DNA from 4 places in the Phycicoccus sp. Soil803 genome. Region 2 is predicted to be linked to each of the others. Evidence: riboswitches for the same ligand, from Rfam matches in the RefSeq annotation. Region 2 holds a riboswitch; each other region holds the start of a gene.
What was found. Region 2 has a riboswitch for S-adenosylmethionine ahead of ASG95_RS22290 (putative leader peptide). Riboswitches for the same ligand answer to the same signal wherever they lie in the genome.
Positions count from the first base shown of each region.

Region 1: it holds a riboswitch for S-adenosylmethionine, as region 2 does, so the genes downstream of both, ASG95_RS13030 (homoserine O-acetyltransferase) here and ASG95_RS22290 (putative leader peptide) in region 2, are expected to answer to the same signal.
Region 3: it holds a riboswitch for S-adenosylmethionine, as region 2 does, so the genes downstream of both, ASG95_RS13105 (bifunctional o-acetylhomoserine/o-acetylserine sulfhydrylase) here and ASG95_RS22290 (putative leader peptide) in region 2, are expected to answer to the same signal.
Region 4: it holds a riboswitch for S-adenosylmethionine, as region 2 does, so the genes downstream of both, ASG95_RS08185 (aminotransferase class V-fold PLP-dependent enzyme) here and ASG95_RS22290 (putative leader peptide) in region 2, are expected to answer to the same signal.

Region 1 covers NZ_LMST01000001.1:2,836,721-2,843,980, reverse strand. Annotated here, with positions in the region: gene ASG95_RS13060 (S8 family serine peptidase) at 1-395, shown strand, start outside; gene ASG95_RS13055 (SufE family protein) at 531-965, opposite strand; gene ASG95_RS13050 (sulfurtransferase) at 1,012-1,917, opposite strand; gene ASG95_RS13045 (EcsC family protein) at 2,041-2,757, shown strand; gene ASG95_RS13040 (YkvA family protein) at 2,852-3,235, shown strand; partial or broken gene ASG95_RS22435 (DUF4192 domain-containing protein) at 3,402-3,947, shown strand; gene ASG95_RS20930 (DUF4192 family protein) at 3,835-4,587, shown strand; SAM riboswitch class IV at 4,676-4,786, shown strand; gene ASG95_RS13030 (homoserine O-acetyltransferase) at 4,804-5,940, shown strand; gene ASG95_RS13025 (universal stress protein) at 6,069-6,470, shown strand; gene ASG95_RS13020 (RNA polymerase sigma factor) at 6,728-7,260, shown strand, end outside.
Region 2 covers NZ_LMST01000001.1:512,340-519,599, reverse strand. Annotated here, with positions in the region: gene ASG95_RS02425 (LLM class flavin-dependent oxidoreductase) at 1-241, opposite strand, end outside; gene ASG95_RS02420 (ABC transporter permease) at 292-1,155, opposite strand; gene ASG95_RS02415 (ABC transporter ATP-binding protein) at 1,155-2,000, opposite strand; gene ASG95_RS02410 (ABC transporter substrate-binding protein) at 1,997-3,043, opposite strand; gene ssuE (NADPH-dependent FMN reductase) at 3,043-3,618, opposite strand; gene ASG95_RS22290 (putative leader peptide) at 3,751-3,855, opposite strand; SAM riboswitch class IV at 3,885-3,999, opposite strand; gene ASG95_RS02400 (NADP-dependent oxidoreductase) at 4,131-5,057, opposite strand; tRNA gene ASG95_RS02395 (tRNA-Phe) at 5,216-5,292, shown strand; gene ASG95_RS02390 (response regulator) at 5,447-7,260, shown strand, end outside.
Region 3 covers NZ_LMST01000001.1:2,853,457-2,860,716, forward strand. Annotated here, with positions in the region: gene hrpA (ATP-dependent RNA helicase HrpA) at 1-2,030, opposite strand, end outside; gene ASG95_RS13095 (bifunctional 2-polyprenyl-6-hydroxyphenol methylase/3-demethylubiquinol 3-O-methyltransferase UbiG) at 2,159-2,818, shown strand; gene ASG95_RS13100 (hypothetical protein) at 2,823-4,130, shown strand; gene ASG95_RS13105 (bifunctional o-acetylhomoserine/o-acetylserine sulfhydrylase) at 4,205-5,524, opposite strand; SAM riboswitch class IV at 5,679-5,794, opposite strand; gene ASG95_RS13110 (hypothetical protein) at 5,843-7,090, opposite strand; gene ASG95_RS13115 (hypothetical protein) at 7,090-7,260, opposite strand, start outside.
Region 4 covers NZ_LMST01000001.1:1,781,678-1,788,937, forward strand. Annotated here, with positions in the region: gene ASG95_RS08170 (thymidylate synthase) at 1-183, opposite strand, end outside; gene dapA (4-hydroxy-tetrahydrodipicolinate synthase) at 323-1,213, shown strand; gene ASG95_RS08180 (ribonuclease J) at 1,210-2,895, shown strand; gene ASG95_RS08185 (aminotransferase class V-fold PLP-dependent enzyme) at 3,020-4,423, opposite strand; SAM riboswitch class IV at 4,466-4,578, opposite strand; gene ASG95_RS08190 (DNA translocase FtsK) at 4,960-7,260, shown strand, end outside.

The DNA.
Region 1 (7,260 bases), 2.3 Mb from region 2:
GCCTGGACATCCCCACCGAGCTCCCCGGGGTGGTCACCGTCTCCGCGACGAACCGCACCGAGCAGCTCGCGTCGTTCAGCAACCGGGGCCTGGGCGTCATCGACGTCGCGGCACCGGGTCGGACGATCCTGTCGACGATCGTCACCAACAACGGCTACGGCACCAAGAGCGGCACCTCGATGGCATCGCCGCACGTCGCCGGTGTGCTCGCCCTGATGAAGTCGGTCCACCCGGACTGGACCCCGGCCCAGATGGTCGCCAAGCTGCGCGCCCAGGCCGACGACCGGGCCTGCTCCGCCCCTGAGGGTGGCACCAGCATCCCGTGCACCGGTCCGGCGACGGACAACAGCTACTACGGCGACGGCATCGTGGACGCCCTCGACGCGGTGAGCTGACCGCCCACGCGTCTTCGCGCCAGGGTTCACCCGACAAAGGGCGGCTTCACCCCGGGAAGTTTCCGGGGTGAAGCCGCCCTTTATCGGGTCACCCGATAAAGTTGGGACTCGGGGGAGGGGCGCGGGAAACCGTTGCTAGGAGCGGGTTTTCAGGGCTACCTGGCGCTTGATCCGGCTCAGCATGCCGACCATGCCGCGCAGCCGCAGCGGTGAGACCGCCTCGCCCAGCGAGAACCGGTACGGCGCGTCCTCGGGCACCGCGAGCACCTCGTCGACGGTGAGCCCGTCGAGGCCCTCGTGCAGGATCCCGGCGAAACCCCGCGTGGTCGGCGCCTCCTGGGGGGCCGAGAAGAACAGGTGCACAGGGCGGTCTCCCGGGGAGTCCGCCGGGTCGTCCCCGACCTCCACGGCGAGGAAGATCGGCGACTGGCACTCGTGGACCTGTTCCATCTCACCCAGCCGACCGGCATACCTCTCCGGGAGCTCGGGCAGCCCCTCACTGAACTCCAGCAGCAGCTCCAGCCGTTGCGGCGCAAGGAGATCGGCGAAGTCGTCGGCGATCTCCTGCATCGCCGTCGGCAGCTCCGCGCGGGCCGTGTCCTGGGTCACCGGGGCCTCACTTCTCCACGGGCACGCGGACCGCGTTGCCCCACTCGGTCCACGACCCGTCGTAGTTGCGCACGGTGTCGAAGCCGAGCAGGTGGGTCAGCACGAACCACGTGTGCGACGAGCGCTCACCGATGCGGCAGTAGGCGATCGTGGGGTCGCTCGGCGAGAGCCCCTGCTCGGTGAGGTAGATGGCCTCGAGGTCCTCGCGGGACTTGAAGGTGCCGTCCTCGTTGGCCGCGCGGGCCCACGGCACCGACTTGGCGCCGGGGATGTGGCCGCCGCGCATGGCGCCCTCCTGCGGGTAGTCGGGCATGTGCAGCAGCTCGCCGGAGTACTCGCCGGGGGAGCGGACGTCGACCAACGGCCCCCCGAGGTGGGCCAGCACGTCGTCCTTGAACGCCCGGATCGGTGCGTCGTCACGCTCGACGACCGGGTATGCCGCGTCGCCGGACAGCGGCGTCACCTGCGGCACGTCCTTGGTCAGCTCGCGGCCCTCGGCGACCCACTTGGTGCGGCCGCCGTCGAGCAGCCGGACGTCCTCGTGGCCGAAGAGGCTCATCACCCACAGGGCGTAGGCCGCCCACCAGTTGTTCTTGTCGCCGTAGATCACGACGGTCGTGTCGCGCCCGACCCCGCGCGCCGACATCACGGCCGCGAACTGCTCGGCGTCGACGTAGTCGCGCATGACGGGGTCGTTGAGGTCCTGGTGCCAGTCGAGCTTGAGCGCCCCAGGGATGTGGCCGGTCTCGTAGAGCAGCACGTCCTCGTCGGACTCGAGGACGACGACGCCGTCGGGGCCGCCGACCTTCCCGGCAGCGAGCTGCTCGGCCAGCCACTCGGTGCTGACCAGCCGGTCGGGGTGGGCGTAGGCGGAGAAGGGGGACGGGTCGGTGGACGCAGCGGACTCAGGCATGTTCCAAGGCTAAACCTGCTGGTCATCGGGCCTCGTGGCAGGATGGCGAGCAGAGCCGTCAGGGCAGGTCACAGGGCCGGTCCGACGCAGGACAGGTCGCCGGACGACATCAGGGAGAGTGGCGTGGGGTTCCTCGGATTGGGCAAGGACGAGTCGGAGGTCGCACCGGCCTCGGCGCTCGAGCAGGCCAAGGCCGGGCGGGAGGACTCCGGGATGTTCGCCGGCGCGGTCACCGGGCTGATCGAGAGCCTCCTCGACGTGGGGATCGACGGCAAGGGCCCGTTCGACTCCGCCCAGAAGGTCGCCGACGTCAAGCGCGCCGAGAAGCCCGAGGCCGAGGAGGCCGTCGACGCCGTCGTGCGGGGCCACCTCAAGCTCGCTGCGGCCGGTGGCTTCGTGACGGGTCTCGGTGGCTTCATCACGCTGCCCGTCGCGCTGCCGGCCAACGTCGTCGAGTTCTACGTCGTGGCGACCCGCATGGTGGCCGCCATCGCGTCGCTGCGCGGCTACGACATCAAGCAGCCGGAGATCCGCTCGGCCGTGCTGCTGACCCTGGTCGGGGCCGATGCCGACGACCTGCTCAAGAAGGCCGGCGTGGCCTCGACCGGACGCCTCGCCAACCTCGCGGCCCAGCGCTTGCCGGGTCCGGCGATGATGGTGGTCAACAAGGCGGTCGGCTTCCGGCTGCTGTCGACCGCCGGCAAGAAGACGCTGACCAGGTTCGGCAAGGGAGTCCCGGTCATCGGCGGCGTCCTGGGAGCCGGTCTCGACGGGTTCCTCCTCAAGAAGATCGCCGACCACGCCCGGCACGAGTTCCCCCGCAGGAACACCGGGATCTGAGCGTGCTCGCGGCGCTGCGTGGGAATCACCACGGCCCTCGGGTCGTTGGCACCGTGTCCGGGCCAGCTGGCGTCCGGGAGCAAGGAGGACGTCCATGCCCATGAACCGATTCGGTGCCCTGCGCACCATCGCCACCGCGGTGCGTACCGCCACCCGTCCCGGGTCGCCCGGCATGGGCGAACGTCTGATGAGCCTGCCCAGGCTGTTCGCGGCCACCTTCCGCGGTGAGTATGCCGGGACCACCCGCGGGCGGCTGCTGATGGTCCTCGGGGCGGTCGCCTACGTCGTGTCCCCGATCGACCTGGTCCCCGAGCTGGCCCTGTCGGTGTTCGGGCTGGCCGACGACGCGGTCGTCGTCTCGTGGATCGCGGCGACCGTGGTCAACGAGACCGAGTCGTTCCTCGCGTGGGAGCGGCTGGACCCGACTGCCAAGGGCGCGGCCGCGCGCGAGACCGTCCAGGGCGACGTCCTGCGGTAGTGCGACGCGGGGCCTCTGGTCCCAGCGGCTCGAAGGGGCGGTACGGCGCGGATCCGGCGCCGTACCGCCCCTTCGCGGTGCACAGGGGTGCGCCCTGAGCCGTCCTGTCCACAGGGCTGCGGCACGACGGTGTCGGGTGACCGCACGGACGGGCACGGTGGGCCGCATGAACTCCATCAGGTTGCGCAGCCCCGGCGACGTCGTCGCCGTCCTGCCCTACCAGCTCGGCTACCACCCGCACGACTCGCTGGTCGTCGTCGCGCTCCGCGACCGGGCCGTCGTCCTGGTCGAGCGGGTCGACCTGCCCACGGCTGCAACGGCTGACGAGGCGTCGCGGATGCTGGTCCCGCCGCTGCTGCACGAGGAGCCTGATGCGGTCCTGCTCGTCGCCTACGAGACGCGCAGGGGCGCGGGCCGGCCTGCGCTCGACGCGGTCCGCGGTCACCTGCTCCGGGCGGGGGTGCAGGTGCTCGACCGGGTGGTGGTGCGGGACGGCCGGTGGTTCGCCGTCGACTGCGTCTCGGGGTGCTGTCCTGCCGGTGGTTCGCCGGTCCCTGCACCGGCTGACACGCCCGCGGTGGCCGAGTTCGTCGGCATCGGTGTCGCGCCGCTGCCCGGTCGGGGAGCGCTCGCGGCCCTGGTGGCCGCAGACCCCGATCGCGCCGGGCCCGTGGCGGCTGCCGTGGCCGAGCGGACCGCCCGCGCCGAGCGGACCGCCCGCGCCGAGCGGACCGCCCGCGCCGAGCGGACCGCCCGGGCCGGGCGCTCCGCCCGGCCACGGCACCGCCCGGGCCGAGCGCACCGGCAACGGCCGGGGCCTGGGCCGGGCTGCGCACCGGTTCGAGGCGTTGTCCGCCTGGGCTCTGGCGCTGGGGCTCCGGGGCACCGGGGACGACCAGCTGACGGTGGAGGCGTTGCGTCCCGACCAGGTCGCGCTGCTCGTCGACAGCCTCCGGGACCTCGAGCTCCGCGACGCCCTGGTGGCGTGGCTGTGCCCGGGGTCGCTGCCTGCGGACTGCCTGTCGCCCGACGTGGTCGATGCAGTGCGCACCTGCCTACCTCGGCCGGACACCGATCGTCGCGACCAGGGTGCGGCGCTGGCGGGGAGGCGACACCTGGTCCGGCTCCAGCACCTGGTCAGGGCCGTCCCCGACGAGCATGCCGCGGCCCCGCTCACGGTGCTGGCGAACCTTGCGTGGTGGCTGGGCGACGGCGCGCTGGCGAGGACCTGCCTGGAGCGCGCGCTGGAGGCCTCGCCCGGCTACCGGTTGGCGCTGCTGCTCGAGCGGATGCTCGATCTCGGGGTCCGCCCGGGCGGCGGGGTCGCTCGAGACGACGCACGGGCGGGGTGAGCGAGCGAGCCGTGGTGGCCGACGGTGCGCACGTCCACGCAGCGGACGCGGCGGACAGCGGGGGGCCCGCCTCGTATGATGAGCGGCAGGTTATGAGTCCCAGCGCCAAGCCCCGGCTTGCTGGGCGGCAACCCTCCTCGCGGTGGGGTGCCCCGGGTGAAGACCCGGCCGACCCTCACCTGGGCGGCAAGCGCGAGCGCCACAGGAGCAGTTTCGATGACCACGACCTCCCCACCACAGGCCACCTCCGGGGCGTGGCGGGACGGCGACCCGGTCGGCCGACGCCAGTTCGTCGACCTCGGCGCGGTCGAGCTCGAGCGCGGGGGTGTGCTGCCCGCTGTCCGGGTGGCCTACGAGACCTGGGGCGAGCTGAACGCCGCCGGCGACAACGCCGTCCTCGTGGAGCACGCCCTCACCGGGGACAGCCACGTCGACGGGCCGACCGGTCCCGGTCACCCCACCCCCGGGTGGTGGGACGGCCTCGTCGGGCCGGGCAAGCCCCTCGACTCCGACCGCTACTTCGTCGTGGCCGCCAACGTGCTGGGCGGCTGCCAGGGCAGCACCGGGCCCTCGAGCCCCGCGCCGGACGGCAGGCCGTGGGGCAGCCGCTTCCCGTTCATCACGGTCCGCGACCAGGTGCAGACCGAGGCCCTGCTGGCCGACGCCCTCGGGGTCGACCGCTGGCACACGGTCCTCGGCGGCTCGATGGGGGGCATGCGTGCGCTCGAGTGGGCCGTCACCCACCCCGAGCGGGTCGGCACGGCGATCGTGCTGGCCAGCACGGCATACGCGACCGCGGAGCAGATCGGCTGGTGCCAGGCCCAGCTGCTGGCCATCCGCGCCGACACGCACTTCCACGGCGGCGACTACTACGAGCACGTCACCGGGCCCGAGACCGGGCTGGGGATCGCCCGGCGCATCGCGCACGTCACCTACCGCAGCGAGCTCGAGCTGCACGAGCGCTTCGGTCGCCAGCCGCAGCAATCCGAGGACCCGCTGGGTGGCCGCGGTCGGTATGCCGTGGAGTCCTACCTCGACCACCACGCCGGCAAGCTGGCCGGCCGCTTCGACGCGAACTCCTACGTGGTCCTCACCGAGGCGATGAACTCGCACGACATCGGTCGCGGTCGTGGGGGAGTGGCGGCAGCGCTCGAGCGGGTGACCGCCGACCTCGTCGTGGTGGCCGTCGACTCGGACCGGCTCTACCCCCCGAGGCTGTCGCACGAGATCGCCGACGCGGTCCCCGGGACGGCGCTTCACACGGTCCACTCCGACTACGGCCACGACGGCTTCCTGATCGAGATCGAGCAGGTCGGTGCGATCGTGGCGAAGGTGCTCGCTGGCCCTGCCTGACCCGGGGATTTCCGGTACGGTCGGCGCAGCGGCTGCCGCCGCTCAGGCACCTGGTCGGAGCAACGAGGCTCCGGTCGACAGTGCCCCGGCCGAATCTCGGCCGACCAAGAGACCGTAGGAGGTCCCCCGTGGCCATCGTTGTTGGATACGTCCCGACGAAGGAAGGTCGCGCGGCCCTGCGTCGCGCTGCTGACGAGTCCCTGCTTCGCAAGTCGAAGCTCATCGTCATCAACTCCCAGCGTGGTGGGCGCGACTTCGACGGTGAGGAGGCCAACCGCTTCGAGACCGAGCTCAGGCGCATCCAGGGCGAGCTCGACGAGGAGGGTCTGGAGCACGAGGTGCGCCAGCTGGTGCGGGGCAACGAACCGGCCGAGGACCTCATCGCGGTCGCCGAGGAGGAGAACGCCGACTTCATCGTCATCGGGCTGCGTCGACGCACCCCGGTCGGCAAGCTGATCCTGGGCTCCAACGCCCAGCGCATCCTGCTCGATGCCTCCTGCCCGGTGCTGGCCGTCAAGGCTGACGACTGACCAAGCAGTCCGATCGGCCCGCTCCTGCCGTCGACCACCGGTGTCGCCGCGACCATCGGCGTCATCCGTGGCGCCGATGCGGGATCTGGGGGCATCTCGTTTTACAATGTCACCAACGAGGTCTCGACGGGTCAGCCCGAGCGGTCTCCGCAATACTTCCACTCCCGCCGTTGTTGTCACAGACATCCCCTCAAAGCATGGCTGTGATGACGTGCGCCGTGCCGCGAGTCCGCGACGAAAGGTAGTCCGTGTCGCCTGTGTCCAAGAAGGCTGCGAGCCCCGCACCGTCTCTCCCCCAGGAGTTCTCCCACCCCGCGCTGCAGAAGCTGCTCAAGCAGGGCCGTACCAACGGCTCCGTGGACAGCGCGCAGCTGCGTGACGCCCTCGAGGGGGCCGAGATCGCCCCGAAGAGGATGAAGGCCGTGCTGCGTTCGCTGGACGAGCAGGGGATCCACGTGACCCTCGACTCGGCGACCGCCTCGCGTGCGGTGGCTGCGACCAGCACCCGCAAGAAGACGGCCACCGCGCCGGCCAAGAAGGCTGCCCCCAAGACCGCCGCGGCGACCAAGACCGCGACCAAGGTCGAGGCCAAGGCCGAGGAGAAGGCCCCGGCCAAGGCGACCGCGGCCAAGACCGCCACCAAGGCGGCGAAGGCTGCTCCGGCCAAGGCGACCACGACGAAGAAGGCGGCCGCTGCCGCCGCAGGCGAGTCCGCACCAGCCGCCAAGAAGACGGCTGCGAAGGCCGGGGCGAAGACCGCCAGCAAGACGGCCGCCCCGGGCACCGCAGC
Region 2 (7,260 bases):
CGAAGGCGCTGTGCGTGTTGTGTCGCACCTTGCCGTGCAGGGCCACGCTGTCGGCGAAGAACACCGAGTCGAGCCGGCCCCGCTCGGCGGTCCGGGCGATGTCGACGTAGTGCTGGAGGGTCAACGCCCGGGCCGGCTCGACGTCAGGGTGACGCCAGGCCGCCTCGTGGTGTCCGGTGGACATCAGGAAGGCGTTGAGGTGGAGCTCTCGGCGGGGTCGTGCCCCAGGTGTCGGAGACATGGATCTGGTTACCTTTCGAGGAGTTTCGAGTGGACGGTGGCGGCCGGGTCTTAGCGAGCCGCGGCCGCGACGCGCCACCGGGAGAAGTGCCGCTCCAGCCGCACCAGGACCGTGTTCACGAGGAGGCCGAACACCGAGACGGTGAGGATGCCGGCATACATGTCCGGGATCTGGAAGCTGCTCTGGGCGTTGACGATGAGGTAGCCGAGCCCCGCCTTCGCCCCGACCATCTCGGCCGCGATGAGCACGAGGATCGACGACGTGCCAGCCATCCGCACGCCGGTGAAGATCGTCGGCACCGCCGACGGCAGCACGACCTTCTGGAACAACGCGAGGCTGCCCAGTCCGAGCGACCGAGCTGCCCTCACCAGGAGCGGGTCGACGGTCCGCACGCCGGCGATCGTGTTGAGCAGGACCGGGAAGAAGCTGGCGTAGGCGACGATCGAGATCTTGCTGGTCTCGCCGATGCCGAGGAGCAGCACGAAGACCGGCAGGAGGGCGAGCGCCGCGGTGTTGCGGAACGCCTCGAGCAGCGGGGTGAGGAACTCCCGCAGGCCGTCGTACCAGGCGACCACCAGCCCGAGGGCGATCCCCGCCACCACGGCGAGGCTGAACCCCACCGCCGACCGGGTCAGGCTGGCCGCCACGTGCTGCTGGAGCTGCCCGCTCTCAGCCAGCCCCCACCAGGCCCGCAGGACCTCGTGCAGTGGCGGCAGGAAGACCTTGCGGGCGGGGTCGAGCAGGTACTGGGTGCCGAACTCCCACAACAGCAGGAACAGGACCACGGCCGCCGAGCGGCGGACGAGCCTGCCGACGCTGCGCGTCAGGCCATGCCCCCTGGTATGCCGCGCGGGGGCGGTCGGCGCGACCGTCACCGCTTGCGGGGCTTCTGCTTCCAGGATCGCAGTGCTCATCACGCTGCCCTTTCTGTGCCGTCTGGCTGGATCTTGAGGTGGCCGGCGTCCTGCGCGCGCCGCACCTCGTCGTGCAGGAGCTCCCAGACCTCGTGCCGGTAGTGGACGAAGCGGGGGTCGGAGCGCAGGTCGGTGGTCGCCGCACGGTCCCCGAGGTCGATGTCGACCAACGCCTTCAGGCGTCCGGGGCGCGAGCTCAGCACTGCGACCCGCTGCCCGAGGTAGACCGCTTCCTCGATGCCGTGCGTGATGAAGACGACCGTGGTGCCCGTGGGCCGCCAGATCCGCAGGAGCTCGTCCTGCAGCTGCTCGCGGGTCTGGGCGTCCAGGGCTGCGAACGGCTCGTCCATGAGCAGGATCCCGGGCCGGTAGGCGAGGCTTCGGGCGATGGCCACCCGTTGCTTCATGCCCCCGGAGAGCTCGTGCGGGTAGCGGTCCTCGAAGCCTTCGAGGCCGACCAACGCGAGGTTCTCGCGGGCTCGCTCGACCCGCTCGCCGCGGCCGAGCCCCTGCTGCTCGAGACCGAAGGTGACATTGGCCAGGGTCGTGCGCCAGGGGAAGAGCGCGTACTGCTGGAAGACGATCCCGCGGTCCAGCCCGGGACCGGTCACCTCCTCGCCGTCGACGAGGACGCTCCCCCGGGACGGCCGGCTGAGCCCTCCGAGGAGGTCCAGGAGAGTGGTCTTCCCGGAGCCGCTCGGGCCGACCAGGGTCAGGAACTCACCGCGCGGCACCTCCAGCGAGACGTCCTCGAGGGCCACGAGGGTGCGCGCCTGCGGTTGGTCGCGGGTGGGCCGCAGCGCGAACTCCTTGCTCACCCCCCTGAGCTCGATGTGCGCGCTCATGACGCGTCCTGGGCGAGCTCGTTGAACTCGTTGGTGTAGAGCTTGCTCGGCTGCAGCTCACCCGCGGTGAGGATGCCGCTGTCGACCAGCCACGGCTCCCAGCGGGTGAAGTCCTCGTCGCTGATCACGCCGCCCTTGCTGGGGATCCCTACGCTCTTCCAGTACTTGAGGTTGTCGGTCTTCTCGTTGCGTGCACGCTTCTCGATGATGCTCGTGAACCGGGCGATGACCTCCGCGCGAGGGGTGCTGCGCTCCCACTCGATCGCCTTCGCGACCCCGGTGACGAACTCCTTGGCGGCGGCAGGGTGCTTCGCGATGAAGTCGTCACGAAGCACGTACTGCCCGCCGTTGAAGGCGCCGAAGAGGGCGTAGTCGCTGAAGAGCGAGCGCAGCCCGCCCGTGGCGATGGCGTGGTCCTGGAGGACCCCGGAGAGCGTGCCCACGTCGACCTGCCCCCGCCGGACGGCCAGCTCGGTGTCGTTGGGCGGCAGCGGCACGAGCTGGACGCGGTCGATCTCCTGTGGCGTCAGCCCGTTCTTCTTCAGGTAGGTGTCAATCACTGCCTCGGCATGCGCGCCGAGGGTGTTGACCGCGATCTTCTTGCCGATCAGGTCCCGCGGGGTGCGGATCGGGCTGTCCTCCTTGACGTAGAAGCCGTTGAAGGACTTGGCGTCCTCGCCGTAGTAGTTCACGACGGCCTTGACCGGCGCCCCGGCCTTGATGAGCTTGACGACCGCGCCGGAGAAGGCACCGCCGACGTCGGTCTGGCCGGTCGCTGCCGACTGGATGTCCTGGGGACCGCTGGTGGTGTTGCCGACCCACTTGAGCCTGATGGTCGGGAAGTAGCCGAGGTCGGCCGCGAGCTCCTGCAGCCCGACCGCGTTGGCCGAGCCCTGGTATCGCACGGTCACCGGGCCCTTGCTCTCGGTGCTCGCCTCGCTCGAGGGCAGCGCGCAGGCCCCCACGAGGGTGAGCGGCAGGACTCCGGACGCCAACGCCACGAGCGGGCGGTGCGGGAGGGAGGAACGATATGTGGTGCGCATCAGGCCACCGCCTCACGCGGCTCGGCACCTGCGGCGACGAGCGAACGGCCGGCCACCGTGTCGAGGAAGACGGCGGTCACCTCGCGAAGCGGACGGTGGGCCACCTCGTCGATGAGCACCTCGCCGCCCTCCACCAGGGTGACGTGGTCCGCGAGGACGAACCAGCCGGGGGTGATGCTGCTCGGAGCCAGGCTCGCCAGCACGGGGCGCAGGGCGTAGTCGACGACGAGCACATGCGCCGGGGTGCCACCGGTCGCCACGGGCAGGACCACCTTGCCGCGCAGGGCGAACTGCGGGAGGAGGTCGAGGAAGGTCTTGAGGAGACCGCCATAGGCCGCCTTGTAGACCGGGGTCGAGACCACGACCGCGTCGGCCGCCTCGAGGGCCGCGACGGCGCGGGCGATGTCGGGGTCGTGGGCGTTGCCGCGCAGGAGCGGCTCGGCGGGGAGGTCGCGCAGGACGACCGGGACGACGACGTGGCCCGCTCGCTGCAGCTGGCGGGCGATGTCGGTGAGGACGGCGTCGGTCTTGGACGTTCGGTTGGGACTGCTGGAGATGGTGGCTATGACAGCCATGGGACAGGTCCTTTCGGGCATAGGTCATCACCGGTCCTGCGGCGGGATGCGCAGAACCGTTGCGGGAGAGCAGGATTCGTCAGAGGCCGTCGTCTGGATGCAACGACGGGCGCCGAGAGTCGAGGAGACGCGTCAGTGGTGACAGAGCGCGCTGGAGACCCTGAGCAGGTCGACGTGCCTGCGCAGGACACGGTGGCAGGAGCGATCGGCTCGCTGCCTGGATCCGTTGTCCTTCATGGGTTTTCCGTCCTCGTGGAGGCCCGAGAGCCGCGCGCTTGCGACAACCGTGCGATTGTCGCCAGGTCCTCACCCGGAGCACCCCGCCGCGAGTGGGAGGGTTGCCGTCCAGCAAGCCGGGGCTGTGCGCTGGAACTCGTGACCTGAGATGAAGGTAGCCCCTCAGGTATTACCTATCAAATAAGTAGGATATTGCTCTCGCATGCTGGGACGACGAAGGGCGTCCACGCACGAAATCGCATGCGTGGACGCCCTTTTCGAAGTCTCGGCCGAGCTCAGGCAGTGCTGACCTCGATGGCGATCTTGCCGCGCACGTGACCGGTCTGGCTCAGCTCGAAGGCCTTCGGCGTATCGGCCAGCTGGAACACCTCCGCCACGGGCACGGTCAGCTTGCCGTCGTCGGCGAGGTCGCCCAGCGCGGTCAGGTCCTCGGCGTTCGGCCGCACCCACGCGGAGATGCCACCGGCCTCGGCCACGGTCCCGTCGGCGATGGACCCGTGTCGGCCACCGTCTTTGAGGACCGCCTGGGTGGTCTCCAGCACGCCGCCGACGAAGTCGGCCACGACGTCCACGCCGTCGGGCGCCAGCTCACGGACCCGCTCGGCCAGCCCATCGGCATACGACACGGGCTCGACACCGAGCCCACGAAGGAACTCGTGGTTGCCCTCGGAGGCGGTGCCGATGACGCGCGCACCGAGCGCGCGGGCGATCTGGACCGCGAACAGGCCGACACCGCCTGCGGCGGCGTGGACCAGCACGGTCTCGCCTTCCCTGAGCCCCAACCGCGCCAGCAGCTGGTATGCCGTGAGGCCGGCGAGCGGGAGCCCGGCGGCCTGGTGCCAGTCGAGTGACTTCGGCTTGCGGGCGACGGTGCGCACCGGTGCGGTGACGAGCTCGGCGAACGTGCCGCCCTGCACCCAGTCCTTGCGGGCGTAGGCGATCACCTCGTCACCGACGGACCACTCGGGGGTGTCGAGACCCACGGCCTCGACGACTCCGGCGACGTCCCAGCCGGGGATCGCGGGGAAGCTCACGACCAGGAGTCCGTCGAGGTAACCCTTGGCCACCTTCCAGTCGACGGGGTTTACGCTCGCGCTGCGGACACGGATCAGCACCTCACCCGGACCGACCTTGGGGTCGGGCACATCGGTGAGCTGGAGGGTGTCGGGGTCGCCGTACTCGGCGTAGGTGATTGCCTTCATGCCCAGCGCAACTTCGTTGCACACGCGGGTATTCCGCGAATGCACCCGGGTGTGAGTTAGCCCGGGCGATCGGCTATGATCCTGCAGTCGCGACGGTCACCCGGGCTTCGGCACGAGGCCGCCGCGATCGCATGTCCGCCGCCACGGACGTGCGACACGGCCAGGTAGCTCAGTTGGTACGAGCGTCCGACTGAAAATCGGAAGGTCGGCGGTTCGACCCCGCCCCTGGCCACCACCGAAGCCGCAGGTCAGCACATCGCTGGCACTGCGGCTTCTCTGTGTGCCCACGGCCCCGAACGGACGCCGGACGCGCTGGCGCGATGAGCCCCATGTAGGGCGAATCGAGTGTTCGAGTGGGTTTCCACAGGCAGATGCAGCAAACTCGCTGTGTGCAGGATCCACAGCTCGGCCACCTCGGCGCGTCCCCCGGCGCCGATATCGGAGACCTCCGGGACCTCCGCCACGTCAGCAGCCTCGGCGACCTCAGCCGATGGCTCGTCGAGGCGTCGCCGGACGGCCTCTGGGTCTTCGACGACGAAGGTCACACCGTGCTGGCCAACGCCCGCATGGCGGCGATGCTCGGTCGCTCCCCCGAGGAGATGCCGGGGCTGTCGGTGTTCGAGACCCTCGACGAGGAGGGCCAGGCACAGTTCGAGCACCACCTGAAGGACCTGGAGACCAGCCGCGAGAGCGGCAGCAACCTCGAGTGCAGCCTGCTGCGCAAGGACGGCGAGCGGTTCTGGGCCCTGGTCAGCCACACCCCCATCAACGACGACGACGGCCACCACGTCGGGTGGCTGCACCGGGTGACGGAGTACAGCCACCAGCGTCGCCTCATCGACACCCTCCAGCGCCGCGAGACCCAGCTCGCCGAAGCCCAGCGGATCGCCAAGATCGGCAGCTGGGAGTGGGACGTCGTCAACGACGTCGTCACCTGGTCGGACGAGCTCTACCGGATCTACGGCGTCACCCCCGACGAGAGCTTTGTGCCCAACTACCAGGGTTTCCTCGACCGGATGCACCCTGATGACCGCGACGTGGCAGCCAACGCGGTCCAAGGGGCTCTGGAGGGGGATGGCCAGTTCGAGTTCGACGCCCGGATCTTCCGGGGAGACGGCTCGATCGCGTGGATCAGGGGCCGCGGCCAGGTCGGCACCGACGAAACCGGCGCGGTCATCCGCATGGGCGGCACGTCGCAGGACATCACCGACACCAAGGACGCCGAGCAGGCCCTGGCGCTGTTGACCGCGATGGCCACCGCCGCCAACGAGGCCACCACGCTCGCCGAGGTGATCCCGCAGATCGTCGGGCTGGTGACGACCCACACCGGGTGGCAGTCGGTGGCCGCCTGGGTCGTGGACGCGGACGACAACCTGGTCCCGGTCCTCGCGGACACGCGCCCGGTCCCGGACGAGGACCTCGTGGAGGCCCAACGACTGGCCCACGAAGCGGTCCGCTCGCGCTCCCCCCACGCCTCGCTCACGACCGAGGGCACGAGCCTCGTGGCGGCGCCCGTCGTGGCCGAGGGCCGGGCCGCCTGCGTCATCGTCATGGACACCCGCGCCAACACTCCCCCGACCGAGACCGACGGCCTCACCGTCGCCCGGGCGACCTCGATCTTCGCGCGGGTCGCGGAGCGCGAGCTGGCCGCCGAGAAGCTCCGGCAGGCGCGCGACAACGCGGAGAGCGCGTCGCTCGCCAAGTCCGAGTTCCTCGCGACGATGAGCCACGAGATCCGCACCCCGCTCAACGGCGTGATCGGCCTGTCCGAGCTCCTGGGGCGCACCGAGCTGACCACCCACCAGCGCCGGCTCGCCGACGGGATCGACGGCGCCGGTCGCGCCCTGCTCGCGCTCGTCAACGACATCCTCGACCTGTCCAAGATCGAAGCCGGGCGGCTCGAGCTCGAGGCGGTCGACTTCGACCCCCGGGCCATCGTCGAGCAGAGCACCACGCTGATGGCCGAGCGGGCCCGCGCCAAGGACCTCGAGCTCGCCGTGACCTGCCTGCCCGACGTGCCGCACGCGGTCTGTGGCGACCCCGTCCGCTTCGGCCAGGTCATCTCGAACCTGACCTCCAACGCCGTGAAGTTCACCTCCAGCGGCGAGGTCGTCGTGCGGGCCAGCGTGGAGTCCACCCACGAGGACGGCAGCACGGTGATCCGGGTCGAGGTCAGCGACACCGGCAGCGGCATGACCCCGGA
Region 3 (7,260 bases), 2.3 Mb from region 2:
GTCGGCTGGCGGCGGAACAGGGTCGACCCCGGCGAGATGCCGAACCGCGCGCCCCGCGCGCCGAGGTAGTCGCGTTTCGCCTCGTCGCGAAGCCCGATGTGGGACAGCAGCCCCGCGAGCAGGGCCTGGTGGACGAGGTCGGCGTTCGGCGGCTCCCCCGGGGCGGACGTCGCCGACCTGGGGTCGATGTCGAGGTCCTGACAGGCCTTGCGCAGCTGGCTGTGCAGGTCCTGCCACTCACGGACCCGCAGGTAGTGGAGGAACTCGGTGCGGCACATCCTGCGGAAGGCGCTGTGCGACAACGCCTTCTGCTGTTCCTTGAGGTAGGCCCAGAGGTTCAGCAGCGACACGAAGTCGGAGTGCTCGTCACGGAACCGCGCGTGCGACTGGTCGGCCTGCGTCTGCTTGTCCGCGGGCCGCTCCCGGGGATCCTGCATCGACAGGGCGGCGACGATGATGAGCACCTCGCGGGCGCAGCCGAGCTTTCCCGCCTCGATCAGCATGCGTCCCAGCCGCGGGTCCACCGGCAGCCGGGCCAGCGCCCGTCCGTATGCCGTCAGCTGACGTCCCTCACGGCGCCCACCGCGCGAGCGTGGCCGAGGTCCAGTCTCGTCGGACGCCGCTTCCGGCGACTCCGAGCCCGATGCGTCCGACATGGCGAAGGCGCCCAGCTCCTCGAGCAGGCGCACCCCATCGGCCACCTGACGGGCGTCGGGCGCGTCGACGAACGGGAACCGGCCGACGTCGCCCAGGCCCAGGGAGGTCATCTGGAGGATCACCGACGCCAGGCTGGTGCGCTGGATCTCGGGCTCGGTGAACTCCGGGCGCGCAAGGTAGTCGTCCTCGGAGTAGAGCCGGATGCAGATGCCGTCGGCGAGCCGGCCACAGCGCCCGGCGCGCTGGTTGGCGCTGGCCTGCGAGACCGCCTCGATCGGCAGACGCTGCACCTTGGTGCGTTGGGAGTAGCGGGAGATGCGCGCGGTGCCGGCGTCCACGACATACCGGATGCCCGGGACTGTCAACGACGTCTCGGCGACGTTGGTGGCCAACACGATCCGGCGTCCGGTCGCCCGTCCGAAGACCCTGTGCTGCTCCGCGGCGGAGAGTCGCGCGTAGAGCGGGAGCACCTCGGTCTGGGGCAGCTTCATCGACTCCAGCGCGTCGGCGGTGTCACGGATCTCGCGCTCCCCCGACAGGAACACGAGGATGTCGTGGCCGGTGCCATCGGCGGCGCGTTCGGTCCAGAGCTCCTCGACCGCCTCGCAGACAGCCGTGACCTGGTCCCGCTCGTCCGCCTCCGGTTTCTCCGGGTCGACGAGCGGGCGGTAGCGGACCTCGACGGGGTAGGTGCGCCCCGACACCTCGATGATCGGCGCCGGCTCCCCCGTCACGACATCCCCGAAGTGCTCCGCGAAGCGCTGCGGGTCGATCGTGGCCGAGGTGATGACGACCTTGAGGTCGGGGCGCTGCGGGAGGAGCTGCTTGAGGTAGCCGAGGATGAAGTCGATGTTGAGCGACCGCTCGTGCGCCTCGTCGATGATGATCGTGTCGTACTTGCGCAGCAGCCGGTCGCGCTGGAGCTCGTTGAGCAGGATGCCGTCGGTCATCACCTTGACGAGGGTGTTGTCGCTGCTCTGGTCGGTGAAGCGCACCTGGTAGCCGATCGCGCCCCCGAGCTCGACCTCGAGCTCCTCGGCGATCCGCTCGGCCACCGAGCGGGCCGCGATGCGCCGCGGCTGGGTGTGCCCGACCAGCCCGGCCCGCCCACGCCCCACCTCGAGGCAGATCTTGGGCAGCTGGGTCGTCTTCCCCGAACCCGTCTCCCCCGCGACGATGACGACCTGGTGGTCCCGGATCGCGGCCGCGATGTCGTCCTTGCGTGCGACGACCGGCAGGTCCGGCGGGTACTTCAGCTCGGGGACCGGGAGGTCCTGCCGGCGAGACGAAAGCCCTTGTCCTTGTCCTCCCGGCCGCTTGCGGCGACCCCGGTTCCGGGCAGCACGGGGCTGCGGAGAGTCGGCGGAGGACATGGGCGCAGCATACGTTCGGCGGGTCCGCCCTCGCGGACGAGGCGGGAACGACCCCTCCTCCTCTAAGGTGACCTGACGATGAACACCCGGTGAACATCTCTCCGCACCCCAAGACGAGGTTTCCTGCTGTGACTTCCCCTGACCTGACGCCCGAGGCCGCCACCGGCGACCGCAGCGGGTACTGGAACGACTACTACGCTTCCAGCGCCGCGACGCAGCGTCCGCTCCCCTCCCAGTTCGCGGCCTTCGTCGCTGGCGAGCTCAAGGGCCCAACCCGCGTCATCGAGCTCGGCTGCGGCAACGGCCGGGACTCCATCTTCTTCGCGTCCTACGGTCACGACGTGACCGGTGTCGACGGCTCGGAGTCGGCGGTCGCCGCCGCCAGCGCGACGGCCAAGGCGCACGGCGTGCAGGCCAGCTTCCTGGTCTCGTCGATCGACGACCCCGCGCTGCCCGAGCGGCTCGGCGCCGCCTCCGGGCCCCTGACGATCTACGCCCGGTTCTTCGTGCACGCCATCACCGACCGCGAGGAGCAGGACTTCCTCACCCTGGCCGCCGGGCTCACCTCGCCCGGCGACCTGCTGGCCGTCGAGTACCGCACGGTGCGCGACCAGACCGGAGCCAAGGTGACCGGTGCGCACTACCGCCGGTTCGTCGCCCCGGCGACCTTCCAGGCCCGCGCGCTGAGCAACGGCTTCGAGGTCACCTACGCCACCGAGGGGTTCGGCTTCGCCAAGTACCGCCAGGACGACGCGTACTGCGCCCGCGAGCTCTTCACCCGGGTCTGAGCCGATGACCGCCGGTGCCCAGCCCCTGGCCGACCTGGAGGACATCATCCGGGCGGGCCGCGCCCTGTTCCCGGACCTCGACGTCATCGGCCCGGACGGGCTGCTCGACCTGCAGCTCGCCCATGACGGCATCCGTCGGCTGCGGGTCGAGGGTGCCCACGAGCAGTTCCTGCACCTGCAGTCGCTGGGCGTCGACACCACCAAGGGCTCGGTCGGGCGACGGGACGCCAAGGTGACCACGAGCAGCTGGCACAAGAACTTCGGCGACGCCTTCAACTCGGTGCGACTGCTCGACGTCGAGCACCCGTCCGGCACCGCCCTGCACACCGGCGCCGACAGCCCGGGGTGGGTGGAGCTGTCCTTCAAGAAGCCGGTCGACCTGCGGCGGGTGCGCCTGCGCAACGTCTCCGGGTCCACCGCACGGCGGCTCCGGGGGGTCCGGGTGCTCGTCGAGGGACCGGACGGGTGGGTCGTCGTCTACGACCACCTCGCCCGGGTGGACCAGCTGCGCCAGACCCTCGCCGCGCCCGCCAGCAACGGCGCGTCGCCCGAGCTCAGCGCCCTGCTGCCGATCCTCGGCGACACGTTCGGCGGCTTCTACGAGGAGGCCCGCAAGGCCCTCGACGCCCTCACCGACGTGCCCGACCAGCAGCGCTCGGCCTTCCGCACCGTGGTCACGCACGCCCTCCTCGCCGACCGGGCGATGGAGTGGACCGTGCATGGCCCGCAGCGGTGCTTCCGGTTCTGGACCGAGCAGGAGAAGGTCCGCTACATCGGGTCGGCCGTCGAGATCACCGACGCGCTGGCCAGCCTCACCCCGCACGTCTGCTTCGGGTTCGGGGCGGCGCTCTCCGTCGTCCGCGACGGCGCGCTGATCCCCCACGACGACGACCTCGACATCATCATCGCCTTCGACCCCCACGAGGCCAGCACCCTGGCCGAGGGCCTCGCCCTGGTCGAGCAGCACCTGCGGCCGCTCGGGTTCACCGTGACCGGCAACTTCTCGGCGCACCGCCACGTGCGCAAGCCGGGCGCGAAGCACGTCGACGTCTTCGTCGGGCTCTTCGAGGGCGACGTCGTGTCCTGGTACCCGGGCGCCCGCGGGGCGCTCACCAGGGACATGATGTTCCCGGCCTCGAGCGCTCCCCTGATGGGCGTCACCTGCCCGTTGCCCCGCAACCCGCTCGTCTACCTCGAGCGGCTCTATGGCGCCGGGTGGCGGCACCCCGACCCCAACTTCCGGCACACCTGGGACCGGTCGGCCTACGCCGACCTGGCCGGTGGCCGCAAACCCGCCACCACCGGCAGCTGACGACCGAGCCACGACCGTGCCCGCCACCCCTCGGGGTGGCGGGCACCGTCATGGCAGCGGCTGAGTCGCCGACCTCAGGCGCCCTTGGCGGCGATGAAGCCCTGCTCGAGGTCGGCGATGATGTCGTCGATGTGCTCGATCCCGACGGCCAGGCGCACCAGCCCGGGCGTGACGCCGGCCTTGAGCCGGTCGCCGTCCGGACCCTGCGAGTGGGTGGTCGACGCCGGGTGGATCGCGAGCGACCGCACGTCACCGATGTTGGCGACGTGGCTGTGCAGGACGAGCGACTCGACGAACCGGCGACCCGCCTCGACCCCGCCGGCGATCTCGAACGCGAGCACGGCACCGGCGCCACGCGGCGTGTACTTCTGCGCCTTGGCATAGGACTCGTGGTCGGGCAGCGAGGCCCAGACGACCTGCTCCACCTGCTCGTGTCCCTGGAGGAAGGCCGCCACCTTGTGGGTGTTCTCGAGGTGCCGCTCGAGGCGCAGGCTCAACGTCTCGATGCCCTGGGCGATGAGGAAGGCGTTGAACGGCGAGATCGCCGGACCGAGGTCGCGCAGCAGCTGCACCCGGGCCTTGAGGATGAAGGCCAGGTTGGCGCCCAACGGGCTGCCGACGCCGAGGTCCCGCGCGAAGACCAGCCCGTGGTAGCTCTCCTCCGGCGTGTTGTAGTTGGGGAACTTCTCCGGGTCGGCGCCGAAGTCGAAGGTGCCGCCGTCGACGATCACCCCGGCGATCGAGGTGCCGTGCCCGCCGAGGTACTTGGTGGCGGAGTGCAGGACGATGTCGGCACCCCACTCCAGCGGCCGGATGAGGAACGGCGTGGCGATCGTGTTGTCCACGACGAGGGGGACGCCGGCCTCGTGGGCCGCGGCCGCCACGGCCTCGATGTCCAGGACCTCCGACTTGGGGTTGGAGATGGTCTCGCCGAAGAACAGCTTGGTGTTGGGCTGGACCGCCGCCTTCCACGAGGCGATGTCGTTGGGGTCCTCGACGAAGGTCACCGCGATCCCGAACTTCGGCAGTGTGTGCTTCAGCAGGTTGAAGGTGCCGCCGTAGAGGCTGGGGCTCGCGACGACGTGGTCGCCGGCCTCCGCGATGTTGAGGATCGCGAGCGTCTCGGCGGCCTGGCCCGAGGCGACCAGGAGCGCGCCGACACCACCCTCGAGCGAGGCGACGCGCTGTTCGACCGCGTCCTGCGTGGGGTTCATGATGCGGGTGTAGATGTTGCCGAACTCCTTGAGCGCGAACAGGTTCGCCGCGTGCTCGGTGTCCTTGAAGACGTACGACGTGGTCTGGTAGATCGGCAGGGCGCGGGCGCCCGTGGCGGCGTCCGGCTCCTGTCCGACGTGGACCTGGCGGGTCTCGAACGACCAGTTGGTGGAGCTCATCTGAAGTTCCTTCACTCTCGTGTGCCGCGCTGCGACGTCGGGGCCCGTATGCCGGTGGGTCCCGATCGAGACTGGCTGACCGAGCTGCTGGTGCCACCTCCGCTGAGGGTGCACCGGCGACACCGCCGGAGACGGTGCGGGACACGTGGTGGGTCTCCCGCGCTTGCGGCCGGCAACCGGTGCCGTCCGCCAGGTCTTCACCCGGGGCACCCCACCGCGGAGGAGGGTTGCCGGCCAGCGAGCCGGGGCTTGTCGCTGACACTCATGACCTACTCGGGAGCGTACGCCGCGGCGGTGAGCGCCCGGCATACCCATCTCTCATCGCGGACGATGTGGATCCGACGCACCCGGAACGCCGGAGCGCTCCTCACGGAGCCGCTTCGCCTCGTCCTCCTCCTCGCCCTGGAGATGGTCGCGCAGCGCTTCCGCCCCGCCCACGCCTCCCGACGCCGCCTCAGCGCTCCACCCACCCAGCAGCATGGTGCGCGAGCGCGCGGGGTCGCGGGTCGCGAGCGCGAGGTCGTCGAGCCACCGGACCCGCACCGCGTGCTGGGCGCGTCCTGCCACCTGCTCGGCGAGCCAGTGGGCGGCCGCGGTGGGCGAGCTCGCCGTGGAGAGGGTGCGGGTCGGCCGGAACGGGCGCAGCGGGCGCTTGCCTCCGGTGCGGCCCACCTGGCGGAGCTCTGCGACCGCCGCGAGCCTCAGCCGCTCACTGGTGGTGTGACGCAGCAGGCGGCGCTCGGTGCGGGTGGCCGCCGCCCGGGCCGCGGGGTTGGTCGCGAGCGCACCCCGCTTGAGCACCGCCGACGCCCGACCGGTGGCCATCGCCGTCGCCGACAGGCCGATCGACGTCCAGTCGCCGTCGCCGTAGGCCACCTTCACCGCCGTGTCGGTGAGCGCCCTCGTCGCCCCGGCGGCCCCGGCAACCACCCCGACGGCTTTGGTGGCCGGCGTGGGCACCAGCGCGATCGACCCCGCCATGCCCTCGACCCCGCCGGCGGCTCGGCTCAGCCCGGTCAGGGCGTCGTAGACGCGTGAGTCGGCGAGCCCGTCCTCGACGAGCTGGCGGAGCACCGCGGCACAGCGGCGGTCGGCCTCGTCGAACTGGCGCCAGGCCTCGGCGTGCCGGCGCTCGGCGTCCTGCGCCCGCTCGAGCTCGGCGACCTCCCGGCAGTGCAGCGCCCCGGCGGTCGCGCGCTGCGCGGGGTCGGCGGACTGCTCGGCCTCGACGCGGGCGGTGCCGAGGGCCACCGCCCGCGGATGGGCGATGGTGTGCTCGGCCACGGCCGCACCGACCACCTGCTGGGCGTGCTCGAGGGCGGCAGCCAGCGGACGCAGGGCCGCTGCGGACACGCCGTGCCGGCGACCCACCGAGACCAGCAGGGCGGCGGCGGCGTGCGAGCGCGTGGCGAAGGCCTCCCCCGCCGGACTGTCCCAGCTCACGTCGGGACCGGCCAGCCCGCGCAGGATCTCGGCGCGGGTGAGGAGCAGCTCACTCTGACCCTGGAGTCGGTCGGCCAGCGCCCGCACGGTCGCGGGGTCGCCGTCCAGCGCCCGCAGGACCATCACTGCTCAGCTGCCGGGTCGAGCCACCCGCCGACCTCGAGCTCCACCTCGGCGTAGAGCCGTCCGGCGTCGGTGACGCAACCCGCCAGGTCGTCGAGCTCGCGGCCGAGCACCTGGCGCTGGTGCTCGAAGTCCCCGAGCACCGCCGCCAGGGCCCCGGCGCTGTCGCC
Region 4 (7,260 bases), 1.3 Mb from region 2:
CCACAACAGCTCGCCGATGATCGACTTGAGGTGGAGCTTCTTGGTCGTGAGCACCGGGAAGCCCTCGGACAGGTCGAAGCGCATCTGGTAGCCGAACACCGAACGGGTGCCGGTGCCGGTGCGGTCGGACTTGTCCGTGCCGGTCGTCATGACGTGGTCGAGGAGATCGAGGTACTGCTGCACGGAGGCAGCGTAACGCCGGCCGGTGACATCGCCGTGCCGACGCGGCGTTGGCGCCACGCGGCGTCGCCTTCCCGCCAAATCGGGTCCCGGTCGGTGTCCGCTGCGCGGGGCCTGCTCGGCGGGGCGATAGCCTGCAGGTATGAGCACCTCGTCCCCGTTCGGCCGCGTCCTGACCGCCATGGTCAGCCCGATGAAGGCCGACGGGAGCCTCGACCTCGAGGGCACCCGCCGTCTGGTCGCCCACCTGCTCGACCACGGCCACGACGGCATCGTCGTCAACGGCACGACCGGTGAGGCCGCCACCCTCAGCGACGACGAGTCGATCGAGATGGTCCGGGTCGTCGCCGAGGCCGTCGACGGGGCCGCCGCTGTGGTGGCCGGGGTCGGCTCCAACGCGACCGCGCACAGCGTCGAGATGGCTGCCCGTGCGGTCGACGCCGGCGCGACCGGGCTGCTGCTCGTGTCGCCCTACTACAACAAGCCGACCCAGCCCGGGCTGGTCGCGCACTGCCTCGCGGTCGCCGACAGCACCGACCTGCCGGTCATGCTCTACGACATCCCGGGCCGCACCGGCATCCCCTTCGACACCGCCACGCTCGTCGAGCTCGCCGCCCACGACCGCATCGTGGCCGTCAAGGACGCCAAGGGTGACCCGTGGGCCTCGACGCACGTGCTGGCCGAGACCGACCTGCTCTACTTCTCCGGTGACGACGCGACCACCCTGCCCTGGCTCGCGCTGGGTGCCGTGGGCACGGTCAGCGTCGTCGGCCACGTGGCCGGCAAGGAGTATGCCGCGATGGTCGCCGCCGTCGACCGCGGCGACCTCGCGACCGCCCGCGACATCCACCGACGGCTGGTCCCCGCCGTCGACGCCATCATGAGCACCTCCCAGGGTGCGATCATGGCGAAGGCCGCGCTCGTCGAGCTCGGCGTCATCGACCACGCGACGGTGCGGTTGCCGCTCGTCGAGTCACCACCGGAGCACCTGGACATCCTGCGCGCCGGTCTCAAGGAGTCTGGCCTGCTGTGAGTCATCCCCACCCCGAGCTCAACCTGCCCCGGCCGCTGCCCAAGAACGGCGTGCGCATCATCGCGCTCGGTGGGCTCGGCGAGGTCGGCCGCAACATGGCGGTCATCGAGCACGAAGGACAGCTGCTGGTCATCGACTGCGGGGTGCTCTTCCCGGAGGACCACCACCCGGGCGTCGACCTGATCCTGCCCGACTTCGAGTACCTCGAGGACCGGCTGGACGACATCCAGGCGATCGTGCTGACCCACGGCCACGAGGACCACATCGGTGCCGTCCCCTACCTGCTCAAGCTGAAGCGCGACATCCCGGTCGTGGGCTCGATGCTGACGCTGGCGCTCATCGAGGCCAAGCTCAAGGAACACCGGATCACCCCCTACACCCTCGGGGTGAAGGAGGGGATGCGCGAGAAGCTCGGCGTCTTCGACTGTGAGTTCGTGGCGGTCAACCACTCGATCCCCGACGCGCTCGCGGTGTTCGTGCGGACGCCCGGCGGCACGATCCTGCACACCGGCGACTTCAAGATGGACCAGCTGCCGCTGGACAACCGCCTCACCGACCTGCGCGCCTTCGCCCGGCTGGGGGAGGAGGGCGTCGACCTGTTCATGACCGACTCGACCAACGCCGAGGTCCCGGGGTTCACGACGCCGGAGAAGGACATCGCGCCGGCCATCGACAAGGTCTTCCGCGACGCCGAGCGCCGGATCATCGTGGCGTGCTTCTCCTCGCACGTGCACCGGGTCCAGCAGGTGCTCAACGCGGCCGAGCAGGCCGGCCGCAAGGTCGCCATGGTGGGTCGTTCGATGGTCCGCAACATGGGGATCGCGGCCGAGCTGGGCTACCTCCACGTGCCGGACGGCGTGCTCGTCGACGTCAAGAAGCTCGACAACTTCCCCGACGACCAGGTCGTCCTGATCTGCACCGGGTCCCAGGGTGAGCCGATGGCCGCCTTGTCCCGGATGGCCAACCGCGACCACCGCATCGACGTCGGCGAGGGCGACACGGTGCTGATGGCCTCGTCCCTGATCCCGGGCAACGAGAACGCCGTCTACCGCATCATCAACGGGCTCATGCGACTCGGCGTCAACGTCGTGCACAAGGGCAACGCCAAGGTGCACGTCTCGGGCCACGCCAGCGCCGGCGAGCTGCTCTACTGCTACAACATCGTCAAGCCCCGCAACGTGATGCCGGTGCACGGTGAGTGGCGCCACCTGGTCGCCAACGCCGAGCTCGCCGTCCAGACCGGCGTGCCGCGTGAGCAGGTCGTGCTGGCCGAGGACGGGGTGGTCGTCGACCTGGTCGACGGCGTCGCCCGCATCGTCGGGGCCGTGCCGTGCGGCTACGTCTACGTCGACGGGTCGTCGGTGGGCGAGTTCGACGAGGCGCTGCTCAAGGACCGTCGCATCCTGCGCGACGAGGGCTTCATCTCCGTCATCGTCGTGATCGACGCCGCGACCGGCAAGATCGCGGCGGGCCCGGAGATCCAGGCACGCGGTTTCGCCGAGGACGACGAGATCTTCAGCCAGGTGCGTCCCAAGATCGAGCAGGCGCTGGCGGAGGCGACCGGCAACGGCGTCACCGACTCCCACCAGCTCGAGCAGGTCATGCGCCGGGCCATCGGCGGCTGGGTCGGCGGCAAGATCCGGCGCCGCCCGATGATCATCCCGGTCGTCATCCAGGCCTAGCCCGCGAATCACCTTTATCGGGTCTAGGGACAAACGCCGGCTTCACCACGGAACGGTTCCGGGGTGAAGCCGACGTTTATCGGGTCACCCGATAAAGATGAGGTTAGGTATGCCGCGGGGGCGGCTACCAGGGGCGGGCGACGTCCAGGGCGCGCGGGTCGTTGACCGGCACCCAGCCCTGCGGTCCCTCGACGTACTCGGCCCGCGGGCCGTGCTCGGCGAGCTCGGCCACGGCGGCGAGCAGCCGGTCGACGTGCTCGGCCGTCGTGGCCAGGCCGACACTGGCGCGGACCGCGGTCGTGGACGCCGCGGCATACGGGTCGTCGAGCAGGGCGTCGACGCACAGGTGCGCGCAGAACTTGCCGTCCCGGACGCCGATCCCGTGCTCTGCGGACAGGGCGGCGGAGACCAGCGACGACTCGACGCCGTCGACGGTGAAGGTCGCGACGGCCACCCGCTCGTGGTCGGCCGCGAACAGCGAGTAGGTCTCGACGCCGTCGATGGCGGCCAGGCCGTCGAGCAGTCGCTTCCCGAGGGCGGCCTCGTGGGCCTCGATCGCCTCGGCGTGCGACCGCAGGCTGTGACAGGCCGCGGCGAGGGCGACCGCGCCGATGACATTGGGGCTGCCGGCCTCGTGGCGGGCCGCACCGTCCTGCCACACGACCCCACGGGTGGTCACCGCCTTGGTGGCCCCGCCGCCGGCCAGGTAGGGGGCGGCCGCGTCGAGCCAGTCGGCCCGGCCGGCCAGCACCCCGGCGCCGAAGGGCGCGTAGAGCTTGTGCCCCGACAGCACCAGGTAGTCCACGCCGAGGTCGTCGAGGTCGACCGGGCGGTGCGGGGCGTACTGCGCCGCGTCGAGGACGACCCGGGCACCACCGCGGCGCGCGATCGCCGCGAGCTCGCGGATCGGCCAGATCTCGCCGGTGACGTTGGAGGCACCAGCGAGGACGACCAGCTTGTGCCGGCCGGGGTGCTCACGCAGCGCCGTCCGCAGCAGGACCGCCGCGTCGCCGACACTCCCGGGCACCGGGAGGCGGTGGGTCCGCTTGGGCGCCCACGGCAGGAGGGCCGCGTGGTGCTCGGTTTCGAAGACGAAGACGTGGGTGTCGCGGGGCAGGCAGCGGGCCAGCAGGTTGAACGAGTCGGTGCTGTTGCGGGTGAAGACGACCTCGTCGCCCTCGCGCGCCCCGACGAAGGCGCGCACCTCGGCGCGGGCCTGCTCGTACCAGGAGGAGGTCACGCGGGAGGCCCAGCCGTTGCCGCGGTGCACCGAGGAGTAGGTGCGCAGCGCGCTGTCGACGGCTGCCTTGACGCTGACCAGGGCCGGGGTCGAGGCGGCGTGGTCGAAGTTGGCGTAGTCCACCGTGCCGTCGAGGGTCGGCACCGGCAGCGCCTCGGAGACGACGGCGGGCAGCGGCCCGACCTCGCCCCACGTGCGCGCGTCCGGCACGGGGCGCAGGTGCGTGCGGGCGTGGGCGAGGGGCGCGCTCCGGCGGAAGGCGGGGGGCGGGGTGCTCGCGATCGACATGAGGGGTGCTCCTGGTCCGGGTGGGACCCGAGAGTGCTCACGGGTCCGCGCTTGCCGGCTGCGGGTGCAGACGGCCCGGTCGTCACCCGGAGCACCCCACCGCGGAGGAGGGTTGCTGGTCAGCAAGCCGGGGCTTCGCGCTGACACTCATGACCTGGTGTCGAGGGTAGGGCGTCGACACGGGGACGAGCCACCCTGTGGGCGCAGGTTCCCGTCATCTGAGACATGGACCGCGCGGACTCGAGCGGTCGGCTCCGTGGCCTGGCGGGGGGTCGGCCTGGCCGGTCCCCGCGACCGGTTCCCCCTCGATGCGCGCCTGCGCCGACGACCATTGCTGGTCGTCGGCGCAGGCCCCGCCAGACGCACTGCTGAGCGTGTCACCTGCGGTCACCTCTTGGTAAGGGGAAAGCGGCCCGTGCGACCCAATCGCGACCAGATGTCGACCGTTCGGATGAGGGGCGGCCGGGGCAGATTGCCCGGCAGTGATACGCGTGTGACGCGTGTTTCCGGTGTGACCTTCGCGTAGCCTGCGGAGCATGGCGACACGTCCGTCCACCTCCGCACGATCAGCAGCAGGGTCGCGCTCGACCGGGAGCCGGGGCAGCGCAACACGCCCCGCCAACCGCAAGACCAGTGCACCCCGCAAGACCTCCGCCCGTGGCAAGACCAAGGGGGGCGGGCTGCCGCTGCCCCTGCGCGCGGTCCGGGGCACCTGGATGGGCATGGCGCACGTGGCCGGTGGCGCCGTGCGCCGGGTCGGCACCAGCGCCCGTGAGCTCGAGCCCGAGCATCGCCGTGACGGGCTCGGGTTCTTCCTCATCGGGCTGTCGATCCTCGTGGCCGCCCGTGAGTGGTGGGCCTTCGAGGGCGCGCTCGGTGACATCGTGCACGCCGTCGTCGCGGGCACCTTCGGGCGCGTCGCGTATGCCGTGCCGCTCGCCCTGCTCTTCCTGGGCATCCGCTTCCTGCGCGCGCCGCAGGAGGACTCGGCCAACTCCCGCATCGGGGTGGGCCTGGGTGCGCTCGCGTTCGCAGCCGCCGGCCTGGCCCACGTCGCCGCGGACATCCCGACCCCGCCCCAGGGCGCCGACGGCATGCGTGACGGTGGCGGCATCATCGGCTTCCTGGCCTCCAGCCCGCTGGAGGCGGCGGTGTCGGTCTACGGCACCGTGCCGATCCTGCTGATGCTGGGCTTCTTCGGCCTGCTGGTCATGACCGCGACCCCGGTCCACATGATCCCGACGCGCCTCACCGAGCTGCGCGACCACCTCCTGCACCGTGGCCACCTCGACGACGGAGCCTCCGCGCCCGAGGAGGTCGCCGAGGAGAAGCCGAAGCGTCGCCGCCGGGTGATCGACCCGGAGGGCCCGCTCGAGGGCGACGAGGCGTTCGAGCAGGCTGCCCTGGTGGCCCCCGATGGCCGACGGTTCCGTCCCGGTGAGAAGCGCCCGACCAGTCCCGGCGTCCTCGCCCCGGAGTCGACTCCGGCGAAGAGCCCCGTGATCGAGGTCAAGGCCGCCCTCGAGGCCCCGCCCACGACGCCGCTGCCGCAGCGCGTGGAGCAGCTGGCGCTCGCCGGCGACATCACCTACACGTTGCCCGACAACGCGATCCTCGAGCCCGGCTCGCCCCACAAGACCCGCAGCGCCGCCAACGACCGCGTCGTCGAGTCGCTCAGCCAGGTGCTCGAGCAGTTCGACATCGACGCCCAGGTCACCGGCTTCAGCCGCGGTCCGACGGTCACCCGCTACGAGGTCGAGCTCGGCCGCGGCACGAAGGTGGAGCGGGTCACCGCACTGTCCAAGAACATCGCGTATGCCGTCGCGTCGGCGGACGTGCGCATCCTCTCCCCGATCCCGGGCAAGTCGGCGATCGGCATCGAGATCCCCAACGCCGACCGCGAGAAGGTCAGCCTCGGCGACGTCCTGCGCAGCCAGGCGGCGCGGGGCAACGAGCACCCGATGGTCATGGGGGTCGGCAAGGACGTCGAGGGCGGCTACGTCATCGCCAACCTCGCCAAGATGCCCCACCTGCTCGTCGCAGGCGCCACCGGCGCGGGCAAGTCGAGCTTCGTGAACTCGATGATCACCTCGATCCTCATGCGGGCGACGCCCGACGAGGTGCGGATGGTCCTGGTCGACCCCAAGCGGGTGGAGCTCACCGCCTACGAGGGCATCCCCCACCTCATCACCCCGATCATCACGAACCCCAAGAAGGCCGCCGAGGCGCTGGCCTGGGTGGTCCGCGAGATGGACACCCGGTACGACGACCTCGCCCAGTTCGGGTTCAAGCACATCGACGACTTCAACAAGGCGGTCAAGGCCGGCAAGGTCAAGCCGCTGCCCGGGTCGGAGCGGACGATCCACCCGTACCCCTACCTGCTGGTCATCGTCGACGAGCTAGCCGACCTGATGATGGTCGCACCGCGGGACGTCGAGGAGTCGATCGTCCGCATCACCCAGCTCGCCCGCGCCGCCGGCATCCACCTCGTGCTCGCGACCCAGCGCCCGTCCGTGGACGTCGTCACCGGCCTGATCAAGGCCAACGTGCCGTCGCGGATGGCGTTCGCGACGTCCTCGCTCGCCGACAGCCGGGTCGTGCTCGACCAGCCCGGTGCGGAGAAGCTGATCGGCCAGGGTGACGCGCTGTTCCTGCCGATGGGTGCCTCCAAGACGATGCGCGTGCAGGGCGCCTGGGTCACCGAGTCGGAGATCCAGCAGGTGGTCAAGCACGTCACCGGCCAGCTCAAGCCCGACTACCGCGACGACGTCACCGTGGTCGCCGCCAAGAAGCAGGTGGACGACGACATCGGTGACGACCTCGAGCTGCTGCTGCAG